2 regions of the Marinococcus halophilus genome follow, and region 1 is predicted to be linked to the other one. Evidence: riboswitches for the same ligand, from Rfam matches in the RefSeq annotation. Region 1 holds a riboswitch; the other holds the start of a gene.

What was found. Region 1 has a riboswitch for thiamine pyrophosphate ahead of B5066_RS05635 (thiamine phosphate synthase). Riboswitches for the same ligand answer to the same signal wherever they lie in the genome.
Region 2: linked by a shared signal. The riboswitch ahead of tenA (thiaminase II) and the one ahead of B5066_RS05635 (thiamine phosphate synthase) in region 1 are both predicted to bind thiamine pyrophosphate.

The regions. Positions count from the first base shown of each region.
Region 1 covers NZ_FVZD01000005.1:650,509-656,494, forward strand. The annotation lists gene B5066_RS05610 (DMT family transporter) at 1-255, shown strand, start outside; gene B5066_RS05615 (DMT family transporter) at 255-572, shown strand; gene B5066_RS05620 (DUF1516 family protein) at 691-1,029, shown strand; gene B5066_RS05625 (potassium/proton antiporter) at 1,206-2,678, shown strand; gene B5066_RS05630 (AEC family transporter) at 2,736-3,635, shown strand; TPP riboswitch at 3,689-3,788, shown strand; TPP riboswitch at 3,845-3,947, shown strand; gene B5066_RS05635 (thiamine phosphate synthase) at 3,990-4,601, shown strand; gene thiO (glycine oxidase ThiO) at 4,591-5,715, shown strand; gene thiS (sulfur carrier protein ThiS) at 5,699-5,899, shown strand; gene B5066_RS05650 (thiazole synthase) at 5,904-5,986, shown strand, end outside.
Region 2 covers NZ_FVZD01000006.1:934,688-940,673, reverse strand. The annotation lists gene B5066_RS10855 (flavodoxin domain-containing protein) at 1-349, shown strand, start outside; gene B5066_RS10850 (energy-coupling factor transporter transmembrane component T family protein) at 417-1,175, opposite strand; gene B5066_RS10845 (ABC transporter ATP-binding protein) at 1,168-2,823, opposite strand; gene B5066_RS10840 (ECF transporter S component) at 2,820-3,413, opposite strand; gene tenA (thiaminase II) at 3,413-4,108, opposite strand; TPP riboswitch at 4,246-4,349, opposite strand; gene B5066_RS10830 (MerR family transcriptional regulator) at 4,468-4,896, shown strand; gene B5066_RS10825 (MFS transporter) at 4,904-5,986, shown strand, end outside.

The sequences.
Region 1 (5,986 bases):
GCGGGAACGCTCGTGGCTATTGTATTGAGCTTTCTCTTTTTGATACGGGCGGGCGAATATCTTCCGGTAGGCACTTCGTATGCAGCCTTTGTCGGCATCGGTACGATCGGGACAACAGTCCTTGATATGATATTTTTTGGCCAGCCGTTCCAATGGAGCAAGATGGCCTTTATTATCATGCTGATTGCCGGAATCTCCGGGCTTCACATGGCCTCCGGAAGGCCAAGGGCAAATGAAGGAGGGGAACAACAGTGATGACGTGGCTGTATTTGATCGGCGCCGGCATTTTTGAGATGATTGGTGTTTCTATGATCAATGAATGGATTCAAAAGCGGGTCATCTGGCCGCTGTTTATGATTGCAGGAGGTTTTGGAGCGAGTTTTTTTCTTCTTTCCCTTGCGATGCAGACCCTTCCGATGGGAACCGCCTACGCTGTCTGGACAGGAATAGGAGCGGCAGGGAGCGCGCTGTTCGGCATGCTTTGGTACAAAGAGCCGGCCAATGTTGGCAGGATAGTAAGCATTGCGGTCATTCTGTCCTCCGTCGTAGGCCTGAAGCTGATAGCGCCATAAAACGTTCAAGAACTAACGCTGTTTCTGGCTTGAGTCCAGGCTTTATTTTGATTATAGTTACAAGCAGGTGAAATATCTGGAAAAGAAACAAATTGAAGAGTGAAAAGGAGGAAAGCATATGGATCTTCAGAGCATTTTGTATGAAGCACATTCCGGTTCGTGGGCATTTTTGATCATCTTCTTTTTGATCAGCTACCTGTTTCCGAAACAAAAAGTAACGATGATGATTGAACGGCTGTTTGTAGTCATTATGGTTCTTTCTGGCGCGGGCATGGTGGCGTTGTATGGCTTCCCGCTCCTGTCCATTATAAAAGGTGTTTTGGCCCTTGTTTTTATCGGAGTAATGGAAATGATGTTCGTTCGTCGCCGGGCAGGCAGAAAACACGCCATGTTCTGGATTTTATGGATCATTTTGTTCGCAATTATCTTATCCATCGGCTATGATGTGATTGGGTGAGGCAGAAAGCATGCTGTTTTTGCAGCATGCTTTTTGTATGCTCCCATTTTCGGGTATAGCATTCTTATAAAATGTCTGTGTGCGGGTTTTTTACACAAAAATTATATGTATCATGCAAGTAATACATAGAAAAGCCGAAGTAGAAAGCTGCGGCAGGTGGAGGGAGGAAACCGTGAGTGTTTGAAGGGAATGCAAATGTGGATTCGTTTATATTATTAGGAGCGCTTCTGCTTATTTTAGGCGTCGTCGTAACAAAATTTTCGACACGTCTCGGGGTGCCTTCGCTTATTTTATTTATTATTCTAGGTCTGCTCATGGGAAACGACGGCTTTGGCATCATTGACTTCGAAAATGTCCAGCTTGCCCAGACTGTTGGAATTATAGCCCTAATTATTATTTTATTTGAAGGCGGGACCCAGACAAAGTGGCGTGATATCAAGCCGGTCGTCGGGCCTTCTGTAACGCTTGCCACGTTCGGCGTGCTGTTTACGGCTGCCCTGATGGGAGTCGTAGCGAAGCAGCTGCTCGACCTCACCTGGCTTGAAGCGATGCTCCTCGGAGCTACGGTTGGTTCGACAGATGCCGCAGCTGTTTTTGCTGCTTTGAAGGGGCGCAGCATTGATAAAAAAATGGGCTCCACCCTTGAAGCGGAATCAGGCAGCAACGACCCAATGGCTGTGTTTTTAACGCTGTTTTTTATCGAATTAATTCTGGCCGATTCGCCCAACGTATGGCTTTTGTCCGGTGCTTTTTTCTGGCAGATGGGCGTCGGTCTTGCGATGGGAGGGCTGTTCGGGTGGGCAGCCTCCTGGACGATTAACCGCATTAATCTGGATTCGAGTGGCTTGTACCCCTTATTTGCGATCGCGTTTGCGCTGTTAACCTACAGCGTGACCTCTAGCATGAGTGCGAGCGGATTTTTGGCAGTGTATGTAGCGGCACTTTTGATAGGAAACTCCGATTTGATCTACCGCCAGCCGATTTACCGGTTTAATGAGGGAATGGCGTGGATGTCGCAAATAAGCATGTTTATCATTCTGGGCCTGCTTGCCTTTCCAAGAGATATCCTGACGTGGTCGAACATCACTATGGGGCTCATTTTATCAGCGGTGTTAATGTTTTTGGCGCGTCCGCTTGCCACGTTTTTGTCGACCTCTTTTTTCGGCTACAAGCCGAAGCAGAATATATTTCTGTCCTGGGCGGGACTGCGCGGGGCGGTGCCGATCATTTTGGCTACCTATCCGATTGTTGCCGGCGTGGAATCGGGCACCCAAATTTTCAACGTCGTCTTTTTTATTGTGCTCACATCCGCGCTGATCCAGGGCGCGACCATCGCTCCGTTAGCAAAATGGCTTCATTTATCCGGCCCCCTCCGGGAAGCCCCTACTCATTCTCTGGAGCTTGTCTCCCTCGGAAAAGCGAACGCAGAAATTATGGAATTTCAAACGAATGAAGCGACGCCGATCGTCGGCCAGACGCTTCAAAGCATTGAATTTCCCACCTCTGCGCTTATCAGCGCAATTGTCCGGGATGATGAGCTGGTCACGCCGATTGGTGAGACAGTAATCCAGGCTGGTGATTATTTGTATATTCTTGTATCACGTAAAGAGAAGCGTGTTTTAAAGCAGATGCTCCGGCACGATTACTGACAGAAAAGGGCCGGCGTTAAAGTGTATTAAATTTAAAGAAAGAAGGAAGGGCTCTGCATGGGTGTGCTGATCAATGTATTGGTCCCAATCATTTTAATATTTACGATTGGCTATTTGCTGCAGAAAAGGCAGGCAGTGGACATTCGGCCGGTGTCAGCTGTCGCTCTCTATGTATTAACGCCCGCGCTTGTTTTCCGGACGTTTTATGAAAGGGAATTGAACAGCGACATGCTGTCGATGGCTCTGTTTTCCGTGGTGTTTTTAGCGGTAATGACCGGCGTGATCAAACTGGCGGCTTACTTGCGCAAATGGCCAAAAGCAAATGAAACCGGCATGATGCTTTCCACCGTATTTATGAATGCGGGCAATTACGGTGCTCCCTTGATTTCTTTTGCTTTCGGTGATACAGCCTTTGCCTATTCGATTGTTTTTATGGTCATCCAGACGATGCTGATGAACACTGTCGGCGTCTATATTGCAAACAGCGCCAATATGGATGCGGCCGATGCGTTTCGCACAGTACTGCGGATGCCGGTATTTTACGCCCTGCTCGCAGGCGTCCTTTTTCAGCTGACCGGGATACCGATCGGGGCGACCTACTATGAAGCCCTTGATATGCTTGCCAGTGCAGCGATTCCGGTGGTTATGATTATTCTGGGTATGCAGCTTGCACGTATATCTGTAAAAAGCATGGATTGGAAGCTCGTGAGCGCTGGAACGTTTTTACGACTCGTATTCGCTCCGGCGCTTGCTTATTTGATTGCGTTATTGCTTCAGACTAATGACACGCTTACTACTGTGCTTGTTGTTTCTACAGCGATGCCGAGTGCAGCAACTATGGCGATGATTTCGGTACAGTTTGATTCCAACCCCCAGCTCGTTTCAGGTATTACGCTGGTAACGACTATTTTAAGCGTCCCTTCTTTATGGGTAGTACTGTCGATTTTTCAGGTTTAAAGATTGGGGATAAATTGACGGCAGCGAAGCAGCGCGTTATGATATAAGTAATATCGAACCACTAGGGGTGCCTGTTGGCTGAGACGGCGTAAAGCTGATCCCTTTGAACCTGATCTGGATTATACCAGCGGAGGGAAGTGGGGAAGAGATGCTGATACGACTATCTCCCCCCGCTTTCTAACGAAAGCGGGGTTTTTTGTGGGGAAATATATATTTGCTGGGGGTGCCTGCTGAGGCTGAGACCGGAGAAAGATCCGGAACCCTTTGAACCTGATCTGGAGAGCCAGCGGAGGGAAGCAGCCATGTTGAACCTTTTAACAGGCAGCCTCCTTCCTTCTGGAAGGAGGCTTTTTTATGGATAAAAAGACGAAGCCATGCATTCACGCAGTGTCGCCGCCGGATATCCCGGTGGCTGAGTGGTGGGGGAAGACGAGGGAGCTGGCAGACGTCGTTGATTATGTGCATATACGGGCACCGGAGTGGACGAAGCAGGAAAAAGAAACAGCTGTGAAGCTGGCGTTGGAAGAAGGAGTAAGTCCCGGGAAGCTTATAATAAATGACGAGCCGGAGCTTGCTGCTGCTTATCAGCTGGCCGGCGCTCATCTGCCCGAGCGCCGTACAGACTTCCCGGCTGACGGGCGCTGGGGCCAGTCTGTGCACTCCGCAGAGGCAGCGAAAAGAAGTGAGCGACAGGAAGCATCCTGGCTTTATTTTGGCCATGTTTTTGCTTCAGGCAGCAAGCCCGGAAAGGCTCCGCGCGGGCTCGGGGCGCTGAAAGCAGCCGTAACAAGCGTTCGTATTCCCGTAATTGCTATTGGGGGCATCACTTCTGAAAACGCGGAGGAGTGCATAGAAAACGGAGCCTCCGGGATAGCGGCCATCGCAGCTTTGTACGAAAGAGATCGTCCCGGGGAGGCAGCAGAGCAGCTTCGGGCCAGGGTAAGGAGTGATAGTAATGAAAGTTGATACTGAAGTTCTTATTATTGGGGCGGGGGTCCAGGGATGTTCCCTTGCATACCAGTTAAGCAGACGCGGCCGCCGCGTTATGATAATCGAAAAAGCTTCCATAGCTGCCGGTGCTTCGAAAGCGGCTGCCGGAATGCTTGGGGCGCAGTCCGAGTGGGAGGGTTCAGATCTTTTTCAGGAATTTGCGCTCGAAAGCAGGGCTATGTTTGCTGAACTGGTCCCGGAGGTGGAAGCGCTCAGTGGAATGGACGTTTCTTACGTAAATAATGGCATGCTGAAGCCGGTATGGAACAAAACGGAAGCAGAAAAGTATCAACGGTTATCAGGCCACAGCTATGGCGCGAAATGGCTTTCAGCACGGGAGACGCGAAGCAAAGAGCCAGCGCTTTCTGAACACATCCACGGGGCCTGGTCTATACCGAAAGACGGGCAGCTCCGGGCCTATGAATGGACATTGGCCCTTGCCAGGGCAGCGGAGGCCAACGGAACGGTGATTCGGGAAAATACCGCAGTCGATCAGCTCTTAGAAGCTGACGGCCGGGTCTGTGGAGTGAAAACAAGCGAAGGCAGCATCAAAGCAGATGAAGTTGTTTTTACGGGAGGAAGTGCCGGAGCCCGTCTGTTGGATGAGAGGGAATTCAGCCTCTATCCGGTGAAAGGCGAATGCTTGTCTGTACGCTTACCGGACGCTGCTTTGGAGCATACCCTGCACACTCCGGAAGTGTATATTGTTCCTAAAAAGGACGGAGAAATTTTTATCGGAGCTACAGAGAAGCCTGAAGACGCGAGTACGGAAGTCACTGTAGCCTCAATGCAGAAGCTCATGAAAGCAGCCGTGCATTTAGTGCCGGGATTAAAGCATGCAGGGATTGAAAGATTCTGGAGCGGTGTCCGGCCGCAGACAGGCGACGGGCTGCCGTATATGGGAAGAACAAGCAAAGGCCTGTGGGTGATGACCGGGCATTATAGAAACGGTATCCTTCTTTCAGCACGGAGTGGGAGCTGGATGGCTGCCCGGATTGAAAGGGAAAGCGTTCGCGAAGACTGGAAGCAGCTGTTCGCCGTGGATCCGAAAATACGAAAAGGAGGAGTCATTCATGCAAATCACGCTTAACGGTCAAATACAGAATATTGAGAACAGTCAAACCGTAGCCGAGTTACTGGAAGAGCTTCAAGTAGCCCATAAGAAGACGGTGGTGGAGCGAAACGGGATTATTGTGATGGAAGAACTGCACAAGGAAGAAGGTTTGAAGGACGGGGACAGAATCGAAATCATTCATTTTGTAGGAGGCGGATGAACGAATGCTTAACATTGGCAGTATGACATTTAACTCACATCTATTTCTCGGTACGGGAAAGTATAAAGACGCAAAAACCCAGCTGCA
Region 2 (5,986 bases), on a different contig from region 1:
GGACATGATCGCCGATGGGCTTCCAAACGAAGATCCCCTTCCGCATGATCTGCTCATTATGGGCACATATACGTGGGGCGAAGGCGATATTCCTGAAGAAACAGAAGACTTTCTGGAAGACCTTTTCGCCTATGATATTTCCGGCCTTTCGATTTCCATCTTTGGCTCCGGGGATCATGCGTATGAAAACTTCGCCGGAGCTGTGGATGAAATGATCGGGCAATTCCGTGAACGCGGACATAAAGGTGATATTCCCACCATGAAAGTCGATGTGGATGAAATGGATAACATTGCTGAAGATATTAAAAGCTATGTGGACCGCATCGAAGAAAAGTTTTTAGTAAAATAACCGGCAACCCGACTAACCCCGGAGGCCCACGGCCCCTGGGGTTATTTTAATCAATTCCGCTGCCCTGCTACGACAGGGGCAGCAGAAAAACGACAGTAATAAACAGTATAAAGCCGGCAGTAAACCAGACGTCCGTTTTTTTATAATTCATTTGCACATACCTCGTTCTTTTTCTCGAGCCGTCAAACCCTTTGGATTCCATCGCCAGGGCTGTTCTTTCTGCTTTTCGTACAGCCCCTGCCATCAATGGCACCCCTGCCTCTTTCCACTCCCGCATTCTGGGCTTTGAACCCATTCCTCTAATCTGCCGGGCTCTGCGGATTACCACCAGTTCTTTTCGAAGCTGGGGAAGAAAACGGTAGGCTGCCATCATTCCATATCCAATACTCGGAGGCATATGCCATTTTTGTATCAAACTCATCACTAAACTCACTGGAGAGGTGGTGAGGACAAAAAGAAGCGACCAGGAAGCAAACACCATCGCTCTTAAGCCTAGCGAGACACCTGTTTGGATATTTTCAAGAGCCACCGGCATGTGAAATACATAAAAAAGAACCGTAGCACCCCTTTCTTCAGGAAAAACCACCTGAAGCCATACAAAGCTGAAACCAAAAAGTGCAAACGGGAGCAGGAGTATGAGCAGCAGCTTTAACGGCACTTTTCCCAGAAAGAAGATGGCAGCAATAGTTAGCACCAGCACAGCAAGTGGATGCCATATATCATAAATGAAAATCATAAAGAAAAATACAGTGAAAAGGCTGAGCAGCTTCAGCGTTGGATGTACCCGCTGTAAAAAAGCGTCCCGGGTCTGGAGCTCTTCAAGCATGGCTGCCCCCTCCTAGGCGCATAAGCTGTACCGAAGGCAGCCGGACACCGATTTTTCCTAAGTCTATGCTGCCATCAAAAAATGCTTCTACACTCCCGTCGTAGACAAGCGTTCGTTCTGCCAGCGCAAGGACCCGTGCCGCTTTTGTATAAACCAGATCCATATCATGCGTCAGCCAGAGAACCGCTTTTCCGCGTTGCCGGCACTGCTCCAGCACTTCAAACAAAGCATCAGCATTTCGCTTATCAAGCCCAAACGTCGGCTCATCCAAAATTAAAATGGACTGGTTGTTTGTCACCATTACTGCCACTGAGAGACGCCGTTTTTCCCCCTGACTGAGCCGAAACGGATGGTTTTTCCGAATATGGCCGAGCTGAAACTGAATCAACAGTTCATTTGTCTGCTGAACAATATCTTCCTCGCACCATCCTGCTATCTCCATTCCGTAGCGTATTTCTTCTTCTACGGTCGGCGTTAGAAACTGGTGCTCGGGCTGTTGAAAAACAATCCCGAAGGTTTTGGCAATTTCGTACGGCTTCAGACCGGCTATATCTTGTCCGTTAACATACACGGTACCGCTTTTAATAGGCTCCCATCCGGTAAGAACTCGTGCGAGTGTGCTTTTCCCAGCTCCATTTGCCCCTACGACGGCAGTCATTTCTCCAGGGTAAAGGGAAAAAGACACGTTTTCGAAAACCGTCTGCATACTATAGGCAGAGGCCGCCCGTTCCACCTTCAGGACAGGCGGCTTCTGAGAAGGCTCACCCCCCTGTTTCGACTGCGGCAGAGATGCATGAACCTCGGCAACAGGGTAATCCGCTGCAAACACCTCCCATTCCCGCAAAGTGACGGGAAGAGCAGCTTTGGTTGTCTCCGTCTTTCTGAGCAACTTTTTTCCCGCTTCTGCAGGTGCAGGCAGCCACACTCCTTCTGCTTCGAGTACAGCAGCGTGGGAGTAAAATATACGGCCGGGGCTTCCATCCGCTGTCACCTGACCATTGCGGTTCAATACGACCGCCCTGCTCACCCACTCCATCACTTCATTTAGCTGATGCTCAATCAAAATTAATGTTTTATCAGGGGCTTCTGCAATACGGCCAAGAAGTGCGGCCACTGCTTCACGGCTTACCGGATCGAGCTGGGAGAGCGGTTCATCCAAAATCCAGATCTCCGGATTCACAGCAGCTATGCAGGACACAGCTATTTTTTGCTTCATCCCTCCGGAAAGCATGTCAATACGGGCGTCAATACAAGAAAGCATGCCTGTGAACTGCAAGGCTTCAAGCATCCGGCCTTCGATATCCTCCGCAGGTACGCGCAGGTTCTCAAGCGTAAATACAAGCTCTTCCCGCACTGTCGGCATGCAGAATTGGGTATCGGGATCCTGGAACAACAGAGCCGCCTCTCTGGCAGCCTCTGTAATGCATTTCACCGCTGGATTTTCTCCGAATACGTTCAATTCACCAGACACTTCTGCCTCTACTGAGCGCGGAAGAATTCCCTGAAGGGCCAGTGCCAACGTACTTTTACCCGAGCCGCTCGGGCCGAGCAGCAGCACGTTTTCCCCAGTACGTATTTCAGCCGAAAAACCCTCTACCGAAGGCTCAGCGTAAGGATATGCAATGGTTACATTCTCTGCATAAATCATACAGCGTTCCTCTGCTGCCCTTCCCGACGCTGGCGGCCAAGAGCAAAGCGGTCGAGAACGCCTGTTTTTACCAGGGCGTCTGTAAAGCTTTTCCCTGCCCACCCGGCTAAAAGAGCACCGCTTATAAGCATGGTTACCAGCATAAATACAACAACAGAACCTGCGTACTGACTGAATCCATAAAGAATATACTGGGTTAAAAATGCAGCAGACGTCCCTGCCATTCCGGCAAGCATTAATACCGGCAGACGAAAGATTCGGTAGAAAAACATGGCAAAAATAATTTCTGCGGCAATCCCCTGCGTGAAGCCGAGAACGAGCACTGCTCCCGCGCTCACAGACCCGGCCATAACTTCAGTGCCAGCCGCAATAAGCTCTGCCAGCAGCGCCGCTCCTGGTTTTTGAATGATATAGGCGCATATTACCGGAGCGAGGATCCAGAAGCCTGCCATCAGTCCGCCCCCAACTGGCCCGAGGACGCCCGTAACAATTTGTCCGAGCAGTACCCAAAGAAGATAAAGGACACCAAGAACAGCTGAAATAAATGAGATAACGACGATATCCCTGAGGTTTAAGCGTTTGTTTATCATTAAGCTTTTTTTCCGTCTGTTAATGTTCTGGCAAAGGGCCAGTCTTTTGCATGATACGCGTCCTCAAAAAACATATACTCGAGCTGGCACCCTTCCATAAATAACGTCCGCCAACGCTGCTTTTCTTCTTCTGTAGCTGTTTCTGCCAGTTCATCAAGGCGGTCAATATATTTGTACATTTCCCGCTCTTCACGGTCTCCGTAGAAACGAATCCAGTCGTTAAACGGATGGTCCTCGTTCGGATTCACTTCTTTCATCAGCCTTTCACCCACATACAAATACACCCACGGGCAGGCGAGCGTTACCGCAATCACATCGCCAAGTGTGCCCTTTTCAGCATGGTGCAGCATATGAAGCACATAATGCTGGGAAGCCGGGGCAAGCGCGTAGCCCTGCAATTCTTCATAAGCCACTCCCGCCTGCGCACATAAATTATGGTGCGGGTGCGTTTCACTGTTTAACACAAAATCAATGGTATCTTTAAACATGATCATGTCTTCTCTGGACGTGCATTTTGTTATCCCAATTGCTTTTGTCTTGATCATGGCATTTAAGTATTCAAAATCCTGCTTCACGTAATGGATAAGAGCTTCTTTTGGGACATCACCTTTCCCGATGCCCTGCACAAATGGATTTTCCCAGCAGGCTTCAAAAATGTGCTCTGTGTCCTGCCATAAAAGCTCTGAAAATTTCATTGTTACTTCCTCCTTTAAATTAGGAGGGAACCACTACGGGCAGTAAAGACCAATGGAGCAAAAAAAGCCACTCCATTGGTGGAGTGGCTTCGAATAAACGTCCGCTATTATAAAGCTGCTGCTTCTGATATAGACGTATTCTACCGTCTCCACTTTCCTACGCTGGCCTTAACCAGATCAGGTTCAAAGGGATTAAGGATAGTCCTTATCTCAGCCGTTACCGGCACCCCTAGCGGATTCCCTATTAAGTTGTCTACACTGTATCACATTATTTCAGAAAGTCAAAGCCCCATTTTGCCTTTACAAAATATGACGTTAACGTTAAGGTTATATCATGAAACTTAACAGGAGGGTGATGCATGCTGTACAAAATTGAAGAAGCCGCTCAAACCACAGGCTTAACGAAACGTGCAATACGTTATTATGAACAAATTGGTCTTATATCAGCACCAGAGCGTACAGAAAAAGGAACCAGAGTGTACGATGACCAGGATATTGAACGTCTGCAGAATGTAGTAACCGCAAAGGAGGTTCTTGGGTTTTCTCTTCAGGAGCTGCAGCAGTATCTCGATTTGAAAGAGCAGGTAAAAACAGTCTATAGCCACTACCAGTCGGTACAGGAAACGACGATGCAGCACGAGGATTTGAAACAAATTTCTGATAGCCTTCAGGCCCAGATTGATATGCTCGACCAAAAAATCAACCAGATGACAACGTTTAAAACGGAAATGGAAAATCTGAAAAACCAAGCTGACAACGTATTATCTTCATTCAATAAGGAGAAGTGACTGCTTTATGAATATTCAAACCAGGGCACGGTGGATTACGATCTTCGCCACATTTTTAGCTTTTATGGGTATCGGCGTCGTGGACCCCGTCCTTCCTTCCATCGCGGCTTCTATCGGTGCTTCTCACTGGCAGGTGGAGCTGCTTTTTACGTCCTATATTTTAGTGATGGCCTGCATGATGATTCCTGCCGGGATCCTTTCGAGCCGGTTTGGTGATAAACGGCTGATGAGCGCCGGGCTTTTGATCGTTACAGCCTTCGCCCTGCTTTGCAGTGTGGCGGGAGGCATTACTGAACTGGCCCTTTTTCGCGGCGGCTGGGGGCTTGGCAACGCTATGTTTTTCGCCACTGCTATGACCCTGTTAATCGCTCTCTCGAGGAGCGTGGAAACAGCGGTAGGTATGTATGAGGCGGCAATTGGCCTGGGCCTCGCCGGCGGTCCGCTTGTAGGCGGCCTTCTCGGGGATCTATCCTGGCGTGCTCCTTTTTTTGGTACAAGTCTTTTAATGCTTATCGCTTTTATTTTAGTTATCTTTTTCGTCCATCCGCCCGCTCCTAAAAAAGCTAAAGCTACGGCTGGATGGCAGGAGCTTCGTCATCTTTTTACACACGGGCCGTTCATTAAGGGTGCGCTTGCCGGCATGTTTTATTATTATGGTTTTTTTGTCGTGCTTGCTTACTCCCCTTTAATTTTATCTTTAACTTCTATTCAAATCGGTCTCGTCTTTTTTGGATGGGGATTATGCCTGGCCTTCGGCTCGGCTGTTTTATCGAGAAGGCTTGAGAGGCGGTTTACTCCTGTGAAATTACTGCCGTTCACCCTCTCTGCTTTTATTTTAACGCTTTTAGGATTGTTTTTTGCGTCCTCCTCAGTATTAATGATTATGTTCATCGTACTTTCAGGATTATTTTCCGGCCTGAATAATTCTTTATTTACCAGCCATGTAATGGAGCATTCGCCTTACGAGCGCAGTATTTCTTCTGGAGCATATAATTTCCTTCGCTGGCTTGGCGCTGCTTTTGCACCGGTCATGTCGGGATTAATCGGTAATTCATTATCAGCCCATCTTCCATACCTGGTCGCCGGTGTT